One region of the Catenuloplanes indicus genome, then DNA from elsewhere that is predicted to be linked to it. Evidence: riboswitches for the same ligand, from Rfam matches in the RefSeq annotation. Region 1 holds a riboswitch; the other holds the start of a gene.

What was found. Region 1 has a riboswitch for thiamine pyrophosphate ahead of J2S42_RS14430 (ECF transporter S component). Riboswitches for the same ligand answer to the same signal wherever they lie in the genome.
Region 2: it holds a riboswitch for thiamine pyrophosphate, as region 1 does, so the genes downstream of both, J2S42_RS18970 (thiamine phosphate synthase) here and J2S42_RS14430 (ECF transporter S component) in region 1, are expected to answer to the same signal.

The regions. Positions count from the first base shown of each region.
Region 1 covers NZ_JAUSUZ010000001.1:3,220,422-3,227,728, reverse strand. The annotation lists gene J2S42_RS14445 (PHP domain-containing protein) at 1-708, opposite strand, end outside; gene J2S42_RS14440 (energy-coupling factor transporter transmembrane component T family protein) at 734-1,504, opposite strand; gene J2S42_RS14435 (ABC transporter ATP-binding protein) at 1,501-2,880, opposite strand; gene J2S42_RS14430 (ECF transporter S component) at 2,881-3,468, opposite strand; TPP riboswitch at 3,544-3,653, opposite strand; gene J2S42_RS14425 (permease) at 3,713-4,747, shown strand; gene J2S42_RS14420 (TIGR03943 family putative permease subunit) at 4,761-5,489, shown strand; gene J2S42_RS14415 (alpha/beta fold hydrolase) at 5,450-6,292, shown strand; gene J2S42_RS14410 (AAC(3) family N-acetyltransferase) at 6,289-7,074, shown strand; gene J2S42_RS14405 (DUF6328 family protein) at 7,131-7,307, shown strand, end outside.
Region 2 covers NZ_JAUSUZ010000001.1:4,234,576-4,241,882, forward strand. The annotation lists gene J2S42_RS18955 (thiazole synthase) at 1-473, opposite strand, end outside; gene thiS (sulfur carrier protein ThiS) at 478-672, opposite strand; gene thiO (glycine oxidase ThiO) at 650-1,897, opposite strand; partial or broken gene J2S42_RS18970 (thiamine phosphate synthase) at 1,990-2,640, opposite strand; TPP riboswitch at 2,636-2,747, opposite strand; gene J2S42_RS18975 (ABC-F family ATP-binding cassette domain-containing protein) at 2,878-4,530, opposite strand; gene J2S42_RS18980 (class I SAM-dependent methyltransferase) at 4,580-5,188, opposite strand; gene J2S42_RS18985 (hypothetical protein) at 6,198-7,307, shown strand, end outside.

The sequences.
Region 1 (7,307 bases):
GGCGAGCGCCTCGTTCGCGGCCGACTGCGAGGACGCGCCCTTGACGCTGCCGTCGAAGTTGGTCTCGAACTCCTTGAGGACCTCCACCTCCTTCTTGCCGGGGTGCACGATGATCGTGCCGTGCTCCGCGGCCGGGATGTTCCACTCCAGCCCCTGGAAGACCAGGGCCTCCGGGAACGTCTCGCGCGCCGCGACGATGTCCGGGTTGACCTTCTCGACGCCGATCTTGGCGTGCGTGGCGCCGCCGTGGTCCGTGATGACCAGCCAGTCCAGCCCGTACGCGAGGCCGTGCTGCACGTGGTCGGCGACCCGGTACTTCGCATCGCTGCTGTACTGGGTGTGAATGTGGTGGTCGCCGGCCTTCCAGGTGAAACCGCCGGTCTGCGACGAGCCGCCGTGCGCGACCGCGATGTCCGGCGTGCCGAGGACCCCGGCGGCGGTGCCGGCGCCGGTCAGACCGGCGGCCGCGCCGAGCAGGCCGGCGCTGCGCAGGAAGCCGCGGCGGCTCACGTCGGCGGGGGAGAGCTCGCTGTCCGGGATGGACAGGTCGAGCGCGTCCGGCGTGGAGCCGTGGTCGTGATCGTGGTCATGGGAGTGATCGTGGGTGTGCGGGTGGCCGTGGCCCATGTCGCATCTCCTGGAGTTCGCGATGATCCATCGGCCACGCTCGTCGTCGATGGCTAACGCCAGGTGACGTGCCAGGGTCACCTATGCGAACATGCGCATCCGATAGTCAGATGATCGGCCGGAACACGCCGGTCAGCACGCTGATCGCGAGCGCCCCGGCGCTGAGCGCGGCCGCGGCCGCCATCAGCAGCGCGTCCGGGTAGCCGAACGACTGCCGCCGGGCGACCGTGCGCGGTGTCCGCGCGTCGAAGCCGCGCGCGTCCATCGCGGTGGCCAGCCGCACACCCCGCCGGATCGCGCCGACCAGCAGCGCGAACGCGGCCGAGACGAAGATCCGGACCGCAGCGGCCGGGTTGCGGCCCGCGTCCACGCCACGGGCCCGGCGTGCCGCGGCCAGTGTCCGCCACTCGTCGGTGAGCAGCGGGATCATCCGGAACGCGGCGAGCGCGCCGATCGCGAACCGGGGCGAGAACCGGGCGTTCTGGACCAGCGCGTCGGCCAGGTCGGTCGGGTCCGTGGTGGCCAGCACGATCAGGCCGGGCAGCGCGATCGCGATCACGCGCAGCGCCATGCCGAGCGCGGTCCACAGCACGCCGGTGGTGAGCACGACCGGGCCGGCGTCCAGCAGCACGGTGCCGGACCGGTCGGCCGCGAACAGCAGCAGCGTGACCAGCAGGCCGGCGATGCTGAGCAGCAGTGGGGCGGCCCGGCGCAGCAGCGTCAGCGGCCGGACGCCGAAGAGCGGCAACACGGCCAGTTCGATCGCGACCGCCACGGCCGGGGCGACCGGGTCCAGCGTCACGATCAGCGGCAGCGAGAAGAGCAGCGCGGCGGCGAGCTTCGCGGCCGGGTTGCGCCGCGCGAGGACCGGCGTCACAGCGTGGTCACCTCGTCCGCGAGCGCGGCGACCACGTCCGGGTCGTGGGTGACCGCGACGATCGCGGCGCCGTCGGAGTCGCGCAGCGCGGCGAGCAGGTCGACCAGTTCCAGCCAGGTGCGGCGGTCCTGGCCGAACGTGGGCTCGTCCAGGACCAGCACCGCCGGGCCGGCGGCCAGCGCGGTCGCCACGCTCAGCCGCCGGGCCTCGCCGCCGGACAGCGTGAACGGGTTCGCACCGGCCAGCCGGGTCAGCCGCAGCCGCTCCAGCAGGCCGTCCACCACCTTCTCCACCTCATCGGGGGTACGCCGCTGGCGGCGCGGGCCGAGCGCGAGTTCCTCCCGGACCGTACCGGTGACGAACTGGTGTTCCGGGTTCTGGAAGACCGAGCCGATCCGGCCGGCCAGCGCGGCGGCCCGCCACCGGTGCGGCGGGCGGGACGCGTCCGGCCCGGCCAGCGCGGGGGCGCCCCGGACCGCGCCGGCGTCCGGGGCGAGCAGGCCGCCGAGCAGCCGGGCCAGCGTGGACTTGCCGGCGCCGTTCGGGCCGAGCACCGCGTGCACGTGCGCTGCCCGGACGGCCAGGTCGGTCGGGTCGAGGCGCCCGTGCACCGTGGCGCGGTCCGCGCGCAGCACCTCGTCGCCGGCCGCGTGCGTAGCCCGCCGGGGTGCGATCGGGTGGCCGGGCACCCAGATGCCGGCCTCGGCCAGCGCGGCGCCGTGCTCGGCGAACACCCGGTCCGGCGGCCCGTCCGCGAGCACGCCGCCGCCCGCGGCCAGCACCACCACTCGGTTGATCAGCGGCAGAACCTCGGCGACTCGGTGCTCGACCACGATCAGCGCGGTGTCCGGGCCGAGCGCGCGGGCCAGCGCGTCCCGGATCAGCGCGGCACCGGCCGGGTCCAGGTTCGCGGTCGGCTCGTCGAGCAGCAGCAGCCCGGGACGCATGGCCAGCACGCCGGCCAGCGCGAGCCGCTGCGCCTCACCGCCGGAGAGCGCCGCGGTCGGCCGGTCCCGGCCGTAGCGGAATCCGGCCAGGTCGAGGGCCTGATCCACGCGTGGCCAGATCTCCGGTCCGGGCACGCCCAGGTTCTCCAGGCCGAACGCCACGTCGTCACCGGCGCGGCTCATCACCAGCTGGCTCTGCGGATCCTGGAACAACAGCCCGGCGTGCTCCGCCTTGATCACGCCCTCGGACTCGCCGGAGTCTTCCGGCAGCAGCCCGGCGAGCGCGGCCAGCAGCGTGGACTTGCCGGCGCCCGAGGCACCGAGCAGCAGTACGCGTTCGCCGGCCTCGACGGTGAGGTCCAGGCCGCGCACGGCCCAGTCCCGCCGGCCGGCGAACCGCCACCCGAAGCCCCGGACGTCGGCACGCATCTAGACCCGGTCCCGTTCCCGGCCGGACGGGAACCGGTCGAGCACGCCGGTCGCGGCCAGCGCGCGGGCCAGCGCCCACGAGCCCGCGCCCGCGATCACGGCCGCGCTCAGCGCGGTGATCACGATCATCGGGATCCGGAACGTGACCAGGTCGTTCGCGGCGTAGTAGGCGAACGTGTCCCAGAGCGCGGCCGCGAGCCCGGCCAGCAGGCCGGACAGCACCGCGACCGGCAGCCGGAACGAGCGGTAGCCGGTCGCCAGGAACGCCAGCTCCGCGCCCAGACCCTGGAGCAGGCCCTGCGGGATGACCGTGGTGCCCCAGGCGTTGCCGAGGAGCGCGGAGATGATCGCGGCCAGCGTCTCCGCGTAGAGCGCGGCGCCGGGCTTGCGGATGATCAGGCCGGCCAGCACGCCCGGGATCAGCCAGACGCCGTAGAGCACCGCCTGCGCGGGCGGGAAGAACGCGAACGCGGCCTCGGTGCCGCCCCAGACCAGGCCCCACGCCCAGAAGACCACGCCGAACGCGGCGGCGATCACCGAGGCGACGACGATGTCGACGGTGCGCCACCTGTTTGAGGTGTTGCTCATGATGTATTACCCCCTGAACACGATGGGGGGAAGACGCGCGCCACGGTTCCGGCGGACGGAACCGTGGCGCGGCGATGGAGTGGAAGACCGAACTCCCTGCGCTGGCATTACCCAGATCAGGTGGTTGAGGGTCTGCGGCGTGCTCCGCCGCACTCTCAGCGCTGTGCGCTCCCCTGTCGGATGTGAAGTTGTCTCGCTGACGCTACCGCAGGGTGACCGGCTGTTGGACGCTAGGGTTGTGGGCGTGACGCAGACCTTCTCGGACGACGAGATCGACTGGTCGGCCGCGCCGCCACCCGGTCAGAAGCCGCCGCGGCGCACACCGCTCGGCGGCCGGGTCGGGTCGGTCGAGGTGCTGGCCGTGCTGCTGGTGCTGCTGGTGATCTTCCGCAACCCGCTCGGCGGCCTGATCTCCGCGCCGGTCCTGCAGACCTGGACCACCGTCTTCGTCTCGGTGATGGTGCAGGCCGTGCCGTTCCTGGTCTTCGGCGTGCTGCTGTCCGCCGTGATCGCGGTCTTCGTGCCGCGCTCGTTCTGGGCGAAGGCGCTGCCCAGGCACCCGGCGCTGGCGGTCCCGGTGGCCAGCGCGGCCGGTGTGGTGCTGCCCGGCTGCGAGTGCGGCTCCGTGCCGATCGCCGGCTCGCTGATCCGGCGCGGTGTCACGCCGGCCGCCGCGCTCGCGTTCCTTCTGGCCGCGCCCGCGATCAACCCGATCGTGCTGACCGCCACCGCGGTCGCGTTCCCGAACAATCCGGAGATGGTGGTGGGCCGCGCGGTCGCCAGCCTGATCGTGGCGATGATGATGGGCTGGCTCTGGCTGCGCCTCGGCAAGGCCGACTGGATCAAGCTGCCGCACCGGCCCGACCTCGACGGCGTCTCGAAGATGCAGGCGTTCTGGGCCGCCACCCGGCACGACATCGTGCACGCGGGCGGCTTCCTGGTGATCGGCGCCGCCGCGGCCGCAACGATCAACGTGGTGGTGCCGGAGGCGTGGCTGCAGAGCCTCGCCGAGCAGCCGGTGCTGGCCGTGCTGGCGCTGGCCGTGCTCGCGGTGCTGCTCTCCATCTGCTCCGAGGCGGACGCGTTCGTGGCCGCCTCGCTCTCCCAGTTCTCGCTCACGTCGCGGCTGGTGTTCCTGGTCGTCGGCCCGATGGTCGACCTGAAACTGATCTCGATGCAGATCGGCGTCTTCGGGCGCCGCTTCGCCACCCGGTTCGCGCCGGCCACGTTCGTGGCGGCGGTCCTGGTGGCCTCCGGTGTGGGGATGGTGCTGCTGTGATGGGGGTTCGGGGATGAATCGTCAGGCCCAAGCGGTGATCATGCTGCTGTTCGGCGGCGCGATCCTGAAGGCGTCCATCGGCGATCTCTACCTGCGCTACGTCAAGGAGATGCTGCAACCGTTCCTGATCGCCTCCGCGCTGCTGCTCATCGCGGCCGGCGTGATGACGCTCTGGTACGACCTGCGCAAGCCGGAGGTCGCGCACGACCACGAGGAGGACGACGGCCACGGGCACAAACATCACGAGCCGCGCGTCGGCTGGCTGCTGATCCTACCGGTGCTCGGCCTGCTGTTGGTCGCGCCGCCCGCGCTCGGCGCCTACGCGGCCGGCCAGTCCGGCAGCGCGCTCGCCGGCCAGCAGGCCGAGTCCGACTACCCGGCGCTGCCGGAGGGCGACCCGGTCAAGGTGACCATGCTGGACTACGCGTCCCGGGCCGTCTTCGACGAGGGGAAGTCGCTGACCGACCGGCGGCTGCTGCTCACCGGCTTCGTCACGCAGGGGCCGGACGGGCAGCCGATGCTGGCTCGCATGATCCTCAGCTGCTGCGCCGCGGACGGCCGGCCGATCAAGGTCGGTCTGAGCGGCAACGTGCCGGCCGCCGTACCCTCGGACACATGGATCGAGGTCACCGGCTCCTACACCGCGCAGACGGCGAAGGACCCGGTCAACGAGGCCACGGTTCCCTACCTGGAGGTCGAGACGTGGCAGGAGATCCCGGCGCCGAAGCAGCAGTACGAGTAGCCGCCCGCGGGTTCACGTTCGACGTCCGCGCCGGCGGGCCGGCGGACGGCGAGCCGATTTTGCTGCTGCACGGCTTCCCGCAGCACAGCGCGGAGTGGGACCTGGTGGTGCCGCACCTGCACGCGGCCGGTCTGCGGACGTACGCGCTGGACCAGCGCGGTTACTCCGCGGGCGCGCGCCCGTCCGGCGCGGCCGCGTACACGCTCGCGGAACTGGTCGCGGACGCGGTCGCGGTGCTGGACGCGCTCGGCCTGGAGTCCGCGCACGTGTGCGGGCACGACTGGGGCGCGATGGTCGCCTGGGCGCTGGCCGGCGCGCACCCGGACCGGGTGCGGTCGCTCACCGCCGTCTCCGTGCCGCACCCGCGCGCGATGGGCTGGGCCCTGCGCAACGACCGTGACCAGCGCCGCCGCTCGTCGTACATCCTGCTGTTCCGGCGGCGGTTCCTGGCCGAGGCGGTGCTGCTCGCGTTCCGCGGCCGGGCGCTGCGGACGATGCTGATCGGCGCGCGCGCCGATCTCTACGTGTCCCGGATGCGCGAGCGCGGCGCGCTGACCGCGGCGCTGAACTGGTACCGCGCACCGGCCTCGCTGCAGACCGGCCGGATCGAGGTGCCCACCACGCTGGTCTGGAGCGACGGCGATCCGGCGCTCGGCCGAGCCGGTGCGGAGCGCACCGCGCGGTACGTGACCGCGGATTACCGGTTCGCCGCGGTGAACGGCGTCGACCACTGGGTGCCGGAGCGGGTTCCACAACTGTTGGCCGACGAGATCATCGCCAGGGCCGGTATCGTCACCGGGTGAGTCTCCTTCCGCCGACCCGTTCCTCGCTGGCCGCGGACCTGGCCGCCCTCGGCGTCCGTCCCGGCGGCGTCGTGCTGGTGCACAGCTCGCTGCGCGCGATCGGCTGGGTGTGCGGCGGCGCGGAGGCGGTGGTGCTGGCGCTGCGCGACGTGCTCGGCCCGGACGGCACGCTGGTGGTGCCCGCGCACACCCCGGTCAATTCGGACCCGGCCCGCTGGGTCAATCCGCCGGTGCCGGTCGAGTGGTGGGACGTGATCCGCGCGGAGACGCCCGCGTTCGACCCCGCGCGCACGCCCAGCCGGGCCATGGGCGCGGTGGCCGAGCAGGTGCGTACCTGGCCGGGCGCGCGACGCAGCGATCACCCGCAGGTGTCGTTCGCCGCGCTCGGGCCACAGGCCACGGAGATCACCGAGGGGCACGCGCTCGGCGACGGGCTGGGCGAGACGTCCCCGCTCGGCCGGCTGTACCGGCTCGGCGCGGACATCGTGATGCTCGGCACCGGCTGGGACACGTGCACGTCGTTCCACCTGGCCGAGTACCGCTGGAACCGGGCGCCCCGGCACACCGAGGGCGGCGCGGTACGCGGGCCGGACGGCGCGCGTACCTGGGTGACCTGGGAGGACGTGGCGTTTGACGCGTCCGATTTCGAGCTGATCGGCGCTGATCTGCCCGAGTTCGTACCGGTCCACACCGGAGTGGTCGGCACCGGCACCGGCACGCGCGTCGCACTGCCGGCCGCGGTCGACTTCGCGGCTCGCTGGCTGCCGCTCCACCGGGTTTGATCTTCACGCGGTCCGGGCATCAGAGGGCCCGCTGAAGCACATATGGAGGGCAGGCGATGGCGCACACCAAGGAGACCGAGAAGCAACGCTGGGACCGCAACTTCCAGGACCTGCTCCAGGAGTTGCGCGTGGCGCAGACCGGCGTCCAGATCCTCTTCGCGTTCCTGCTCACGCTGCCGTTCGCGGCCGGCTTCGGCCAGACCACGCAGCTGCAGAAGGACGTGTACCTGATC
Region 2 (7,307 bases), 1.0 Mb from region 1:
CCGATCGGCGAGCCGGCCGGCATCACCGCGGCACAGCCGGCGTCCGCGAGGCGACGGGCCAGGATCGGATCGTCGTTCGTGTACGGCAGGACCGTGAACCCGTCCGCGACCAGGCGTTCCGCGGCCGGCACCAGCTCGACGCCGTCCGGCAGCAGCGTGCGCTCGTCGCCGATCACCTCCAGCTTGATCCACGCGGTGCCGAACGCCTCGCGGGCCAGGTGCGCCAGCTTCACCGCTTCCGCCGCGGTCCGGCAGCCGGCCGTGTTCGGCAGCAGCCGCACGCCGGTCCGGCCCACCACGTCCAGCAGCCCGTCCGATGATTTCTGCGCATTTATCCGGCGTAGTGCGACCGTCACCATCTCGGTGCCGGACGCCTTGATCGCCCGTTCCAGCACGTCCAGGTTCGCCGCGCCGCCGGTTCCCAGGATCAGCCGCGAGCCGAATCGCTCGCCGCCGATGATCAGATCGTCCATCTCCTCACCCGCCCTGTGCCGCGCTGAGCACCTCGATGCGGTCCCCGTCGGACAGCGGCGTCTCCGCCCACCGCCCGCGTGGCACCACCTCACCGTTGACCGCGACCGCCACGCCCCGATGCGCGCCGGTCAACTCCGCCACCGCGTCCGCGACCGTGCCCGTCAGGTCGCGCTCGTCACCGTTCACCGTCACGCGCACGCCGTCCTCCGTTCCGTGAGTCACGCCGCCGGTCCGCGAATCGCGCCGCCGCGAACGCGTCCGGTGGCGCCGTGCCGTCCAGCAGCAACGTCGTGATCAGATCCGCGGTGACCGGGGTCAGCAGGATCCCGTGCCGGTAGTGACCGGCCGCCACCACGACCTCGCGACTCCCCGCGGTCCAGTGCCCGAGGACCGGCCGGTTGTCCGGCGAACCCGGTCGCGCGCCGGACTGCGCCTCGACCAGCGCGTACTCCTCGATCTCCGGGATCAGGCCGGCCGCCGCGCGGAGCAGCTCCAGCACCGCGCCCGCGGTCACGTCGTCGTCCGCCCGTTCGTGCGCGGTCGCGCCGACCACCACCTCGCCGTCCCGCCGCGGCACCAGGTAGACCTCGCGGCCGTCCGCGTACCCCCTGATCACGTGCGTGAAGCCGGGCTCCCGGTGCGGTGCGCGCAGCCGCAGCACCTCGCCGCGCACCGGCCGCACCGGCAGGCCGGTCAGCGCCGCCGTACCGCATCCGGCCGCGACCACCACCCGGTCGGCGTACACCTCGGACACGTCCGCGACCCGCCGTCGAACGAACCGCACGCCGGCACGCGCGGCCGCGATCCGCAGCGCCGCGGTCATCCGGCGCGGGTCCACCTGGTGATCACCGGAGATCAGCGCGCCGCCGCGCACCCGCGGGCTCAGCACCGGCTCGTGGGCACGCATCGCCGACGGCGTCAGCGGCTCGACGGCAAGACCCAGATCCCGCTGGTACGTGATGAGGCGCGTCGCGGCGGCCAGGTCGTCCGCGGTCAGTGCCACCGCGAGCGTGCCCTCGGAGCGGTATCCGACGCCGGTCCCGGCGGCGGCCGCCAGCTCCGCGGCGAAGGCGGGCCAGCGCGCGGCCGAGTCGACCAGCAGCGCGGTCAGTTCGGTCTCGCCGAAGTAGGCCTCGCCGATCGGCGCCAGCATCCCGGCCGCCACCTCCCAGGCCCCGTGCACCCCGCCGACCGCCGCCCGCCCGCCGCCGGCCGCCGCCGGTACGTGATCCCGGCCGGTCCACGGCGTGTCCCGGGCACCGGCCGCCACCGGCCCGGCGTGGCCGTCCACCGCCGGCGTGGCGTCGTCGTAGACCGCGACGTCGAATCCGCGCCGGGCGCAGGACCAGGCGATCGACAGTCCGATGGGGCCGCCGCCCACGATGCCGATCTCGGCCCGGCCGGAACGCCGATGGGTGGTCACCGCACACCTCCCCGGGCCGGCTCGGCGTCGTCCTGCCGATCCCGGCCGTGCTGGTCCCGATCGCGCTGATCGTGGTCGACCGCCGCGCGGGCCAGTTCCCGCAGCAGCTCACTCACCGCGCGCCCGGGATCGGCGGCGCCGCTGACCGCGCCGACCACCGCCACGCCGTGTGCGCCGGCCGCGAGCAGCTCCGCCACCCGGGCCGCGGTGACGCCCGCGATCGCGACCACCGGCACCGGCACCGCGCCGGTGACCGCGGCCAGCCCGGCCGGCCCGAGCGGCGACGGCAGCCCGTCCTTCGTGCTGGTCGCGTAGCAGGGCCCCACGCCTAGATAGGACGCGCCGCCCGCGATCGCGGCCCGTCCTACGCCGGAGGTCCGCGCGGTGGCGCCGAGGATCGCGCCCGGCCCGAGCACCCGCCGCGCCGCCGCGACCGGAAGGTCCAGCGCGCCCACGTGCCCGCCGTCCGCGCCCACCGCGAGCGCCACGTGCAGCCGGTCGTTGATCAGGCAGGTCGCGCCGGCCGCGGCGCACAGCTCGCGCACCCGTACCGCCAGCTGGTAGGCGTCCAGGTCGGTGGCGTCGTCCTCGACGCGCACCTGCACGACGAGCGGCCCGGTGGCGGCCCGGACCGCGTCCCCGGCCGCCGCGTGTGCCGCCAGCGCGGCCCGCACGGTGCCGACCGGGTCCCGGCCGGGGCGTGCGTCGGTGATGAGATGCAGTCGTCCTAGGGTCGCGTCCACATCGTCCACATCCTCCCTGCGCCGGCATGATCCGGATCAGGTTCGACGGTCGGGGGCTGCACAGCCCCCCTCTCAGCCCGGTGCACCGGACTCCCGTGGGGTTGTTGTGTTCGTGGCCGACCATACGCCGACGATTACGCAGACGTAAAGCCCCGTGACACAGCGCTCATTGACCTTGTCTCACCGCGCGCGCTGGTCCATGATCGCGCGCGCGGGCGCCCGCTCCGGAGTGTCCGGTCAGGCCACGTCCCAGACCGGCTCCGGCGTCTCGACGACCTCGCCGTCACCCTGGAAGAGCACGAACCGGTCGAACGACCGGGTGAACCAGCGGTCGTGGGTGACGGCCAGGACCGTACCGTCGAAGGCCTTCAAGCCCTCCTCCAGTGCCTCGGCCGAGGCCAGGTCGAGATTGTCGGTCGGCTCGTCGAGCAGCAACAGCGTGGCGCCGGACAGCTCCAGCAGCAGCACCAGGAACCGTGCCTGCTGACCGCCGGAGAGCGTGCCGAAGACCTGGTCGCCCTGCGCTGCCAGCTCGTACCGGTTCAGCACCCGCATCGCGCCGTGCCGGTCCAGCCCGAAGCGGTGCTCGTCGCCGCGCCAGAGGATCTCGACCAGCGTACGGTCGCGCAGCTCGGGCCGGTCGTGCGTCTGCGAGAAGTGACCGGGGCGCACGCGCGCGCCGAGCCGGGCCACGCCGTCGTGCGGTACCGGCTCCAGGACCACGCCGGAGATCGGTTCGGCGTCCGGCTCAGGGTCGGTGCCGCCGCGCGCGAGCAGGCGCAGGAAGTGCGACTTCCCGGTGCCGTTCGCGCCGAGCACGGCCACCCGGTCGCCGTACCAGACCTCCAGATCGAACGGGTACGTCAGCCCGTCCATCTCCAGCTGCTCGCAGACGATCGCCCGCTTGCCGGTGCGCCCACCGCCGAGCCGCATCGCGATCTCCTGGTCCTTCGGCGGCAGCGGCGGTGCCCCGGCCTCCTCAAACTTGCGCAGCCGGGTCTGCGCGGCCTGGTAGCGCGACGCCAGCCCGTCGTTGAACGCGGCCTTGTTCTTCAGCGTGAGGACCAGTTCGCGCAGCTTGACGTGCTCCTCGTCCCAGCGCCGGCGTGCCTCCTCCATCCGCTCGTGCCGGGCGCCGCGCGCGGCGTGCCAGCTGGCGAACCCGCCCGGGTGCGTCCACGCGCCGCCGCCCTCGACCGCCACCACCCGGTCCGCGGTCTGGGCGAGCAGCTCCCGGTCGTGCGACACGTAGAGCACGGACTTGCCGGACTCGCGCAGCCGCGCCTCCAGCCAGCGCTTGCCGGGCACGTCCAGGAAGTTGTCCGGCTCGTCCAGCAGCAGCACCTCGTCGGTGCCGCGGAGCAACAGCTCCAGTGCGAACCGCTTCTGCTGGCCGCCGGAGAGCGTGGCCACCGGCCGGTCGCGGACGCGGTCCCACGGGAGCTTGAGCGCGGCGACGCTGGCGGTGTCGAACGTGACCTCCGCGTCGTACCCGCCGGCCTCGCCCCAGGCGGCGAGCGCGGACGCGTACCCCATCTGGGTCTTCTCGCTCTCCGCCCGGTGCATCGCGGCCTCGGCCGCGGTCAGCCGCGCACCGGCGTCGCGCAGCGCGGGCGGGGAGAGCGACAGCGCGAGGCCGCCGAGCGTGGTCTCGTCCGCGATCATGCCGATGAACTGCCGCATCACTCCCAGGCCACCGACCCGCGCGATGCTGCCCTGCTGCACGGCCAGATCGCCGGCGATCATGCGCAGCAACGTCGTCTTACCGGCGCCGTTCGGCCCGACCAGCGCGATCTTGGCGCCCTCGCCGACGCGGAACGAGACGTCCTCGAACAGCACCCGCCCGTCCGCCAGCGTATGCCCCGCTCCGGCCACGTCCACATATCCCACGGCCGGATGATGGCCGATCCGGTGCCCCGCCGACCAGCCCTTTTCCGCGTCAGGGGCGACTGACCCGCAGGACCCGGTACCCCTTCTGGCTGGCGTGCCGCTCGACGGCCCAACCGCGGTCGGTCAGCCACTGGTGCAGCGAGTCGCCGCCGAGGTGCCGCGCGATGACCAGCCACGCGACGCCGTCCGGCGCGAGCCGCGGCAGCCAGCGGTCGAGCAGGTCGTGCAGCTCCGCCTTACCGATCCGGATCGGCGGATTGCTCCAGATCTGATCGAAGACCACATCAGCGGGTACGTCGTCCGGCGCGTTCACCACGACGCGGCGCGCGGCACCCAGCCGCTCCGCGTTCTCCGCGGTGAGCTCGCGGGCACGCGCGTTGACGTCCACCGCATGGACGGTCGCGGCCGGCGCCTCGGTCGCCAGTACGGCCGTGATCGGGCCGAAGCCACACCCGAGATCGAGGAAGGATCCCTTAACTCCCGGTTCGGGGAGGTTTGCCTTTTTGAGCAGAACGGCCGTACCAGGGTCGAGACGCGCCGCCGAGAAGACGCCACGGGCCGCGACGAGCACGTAGTCCCGTCCCTGAACGGTGAACGACACCTCGTGCCGCCCTGCGGGGGCAGCCGGTTCAGCGCTGAAGTAGTGCTCGGCGGTCACGCCCCGCATTCTTCCTCCCCGCCCGCACGCCGCAGAACCGGGGTTCCAACGCCCGGAACAAGCAAAATGTCTAATCTGTCGACTCGCGCGCTATGTGGATAGAGGCGAACCGGCCAGGATGTCCATTACCCTGTGCGACATGGCGTACGGGCAGCACGGCGAAGCGGACGACGGTCGCCCAGCCGCAGAACACGAACCGCGCTCACGCCGCACCGCCACCCCACCCAGCGGCGCCTGGCCCGCCCTCGAAGTGCCGGGCCCCGACGTCATGCTCTGGGACACCGACCGCACCACCCCGCCCCGCCGCAGCCGCGCCGACTCCACCGCTTCCGGCGGCCGCCGGCGCGCTCCAGAGCCACCGGCCGGCCACCGCCACACCACACCAGCCACGCCGGACCCGTCCGCCCCGGCCCCCGGCGGCCGCGCCACACCGGCCACGGCCAACCCGGCACCCACGGCCCCCGGCCGCTGGGCAGCACCTGACCCGTCGGCGCCCGCGAACCCGGCCGGCGGTGGCCGGGCCGCGGCGGGCATGACGGATCCGGCGGCACCCGCCACCGGCCGCCGGGCAGCACCCGGACCGGCGACGCCCGCGAAAACGGCCGGCGGCGGCCGGGCTGCGGCAGGCATGACAACCCCGGCAGGTCCTGTGGTGCCCGCCCCCGGGCGCCGGGCGGCGGCTGGCGCGCTCAGCAGCCCAGACACCGCAACCGACCTGGCGGGGACCACGAGCCCGGCAACCGCCGGGCGTCGGGCTGCGCCGGATGCGCCGACCGGGTGGCGTGCCGCGCCTGAGGGCACCGGTCCTGTCGAACCGGGGCGGCCGGGCGCCGTGTTCGGTGATCCCCACCCCACCGAGGACGATGCGGCGGCGCTGATCCGCCGCACTACCGGGGAACATTCGACCGGACGACGCGCGGCCCCGGGCGAACCTGCTCCCACCGGTCGCCGGGCGGCCCTGGACGAACCGGTTTCCGCTGGTCGCCGAGCCCGGGTCGACGATCTCGCGATGCCGGGCCACCGCGTCGCCGAGGAGCCGCCCGACCCGCTGCGCCAGGCCGCGCCGGGCGGCAACCCGGCCGGACGCCGGGCGGCGGCGGAGGGCACGGCGTGGTCCGCGCCTCCGGCCGGACGACGTGCGGCGCCCGAGCCCGCCGAACACCCCGCGCCGCGCGGCCGTCGCGCGGCGCCGGAGCTGGCGCCGGAGCCGCCGGCCACCGGCGGCTCACCCGCCGCCGGCGACGGGACGGCTGGGCGGCGCCATGCCGCGACCGACGAACCGGGTGGGCGGCGGCGTGCCGACGGCGAAAGCTCCGGCGGGTTCCGCATCGAGGCCGGACCGGCGGGAACCCCTGCCGCAGGCGGGCGACGGCGTGCGGTCGAGGGAGCGGAAAGTTCCGGATCCTGGCGGCTTCCCGCCCAGCCGGAGCGAACGGCCGAGCCGCAGGCGGGTATCGCCTCAGCCGAGGCGACCGGTGGGCGCCGACGAGCAGCCGACGAGCCCTCCGGCGGCGCGGCGGAACGCTCCGGCGGACATCGGTTCGACCCGGCCGCGGTCACCCCACCGGAACAGCCGACCGGCCGCCGCACGACACAACCCGGTCCAGCCACCGCCGCCGCACCCGGCCAGCCGACCGGCCGCCGCGCGACGCTCGATCCGGCCGCCACCGCCGCGCCCGGCCAGCCGGCCGGGCGTCGCGCGAGGCTCGACCCGCCGGCCGCGTCAGGCGCGCGAGAAGCGCACGAGGCGGGCATGAGTGGCTCTCATGCGCTTCCCGAGGCCGCTGCGGGCCGCCGGGCCGTCCCCGAGCCCGAGAGCGGCCGACGGCCCCCGTCCCCGGACGACGACCGCGCCATCACCGACACGGGCAGCCTCCGGCGACGCCGGGCCGCCGAGGGCAACGCGGTACCGGACGACGACCGGGCCCTCACCGACACCGGCAGCATCCGGCAACGCGGCACCGCAGCGGGCCGCCCGGTACCGGACGACGACCGGGCCCTCACCGACACCGGCAGCCTCCGGCGACGCCGGGCCGCCGAGGGACACGCCGTCCCGGGCGCCGAACCACAACCGGCCGGGCTGCCGCCCGCATGGTCGGCGCCACCGGGGCGGGCCGGG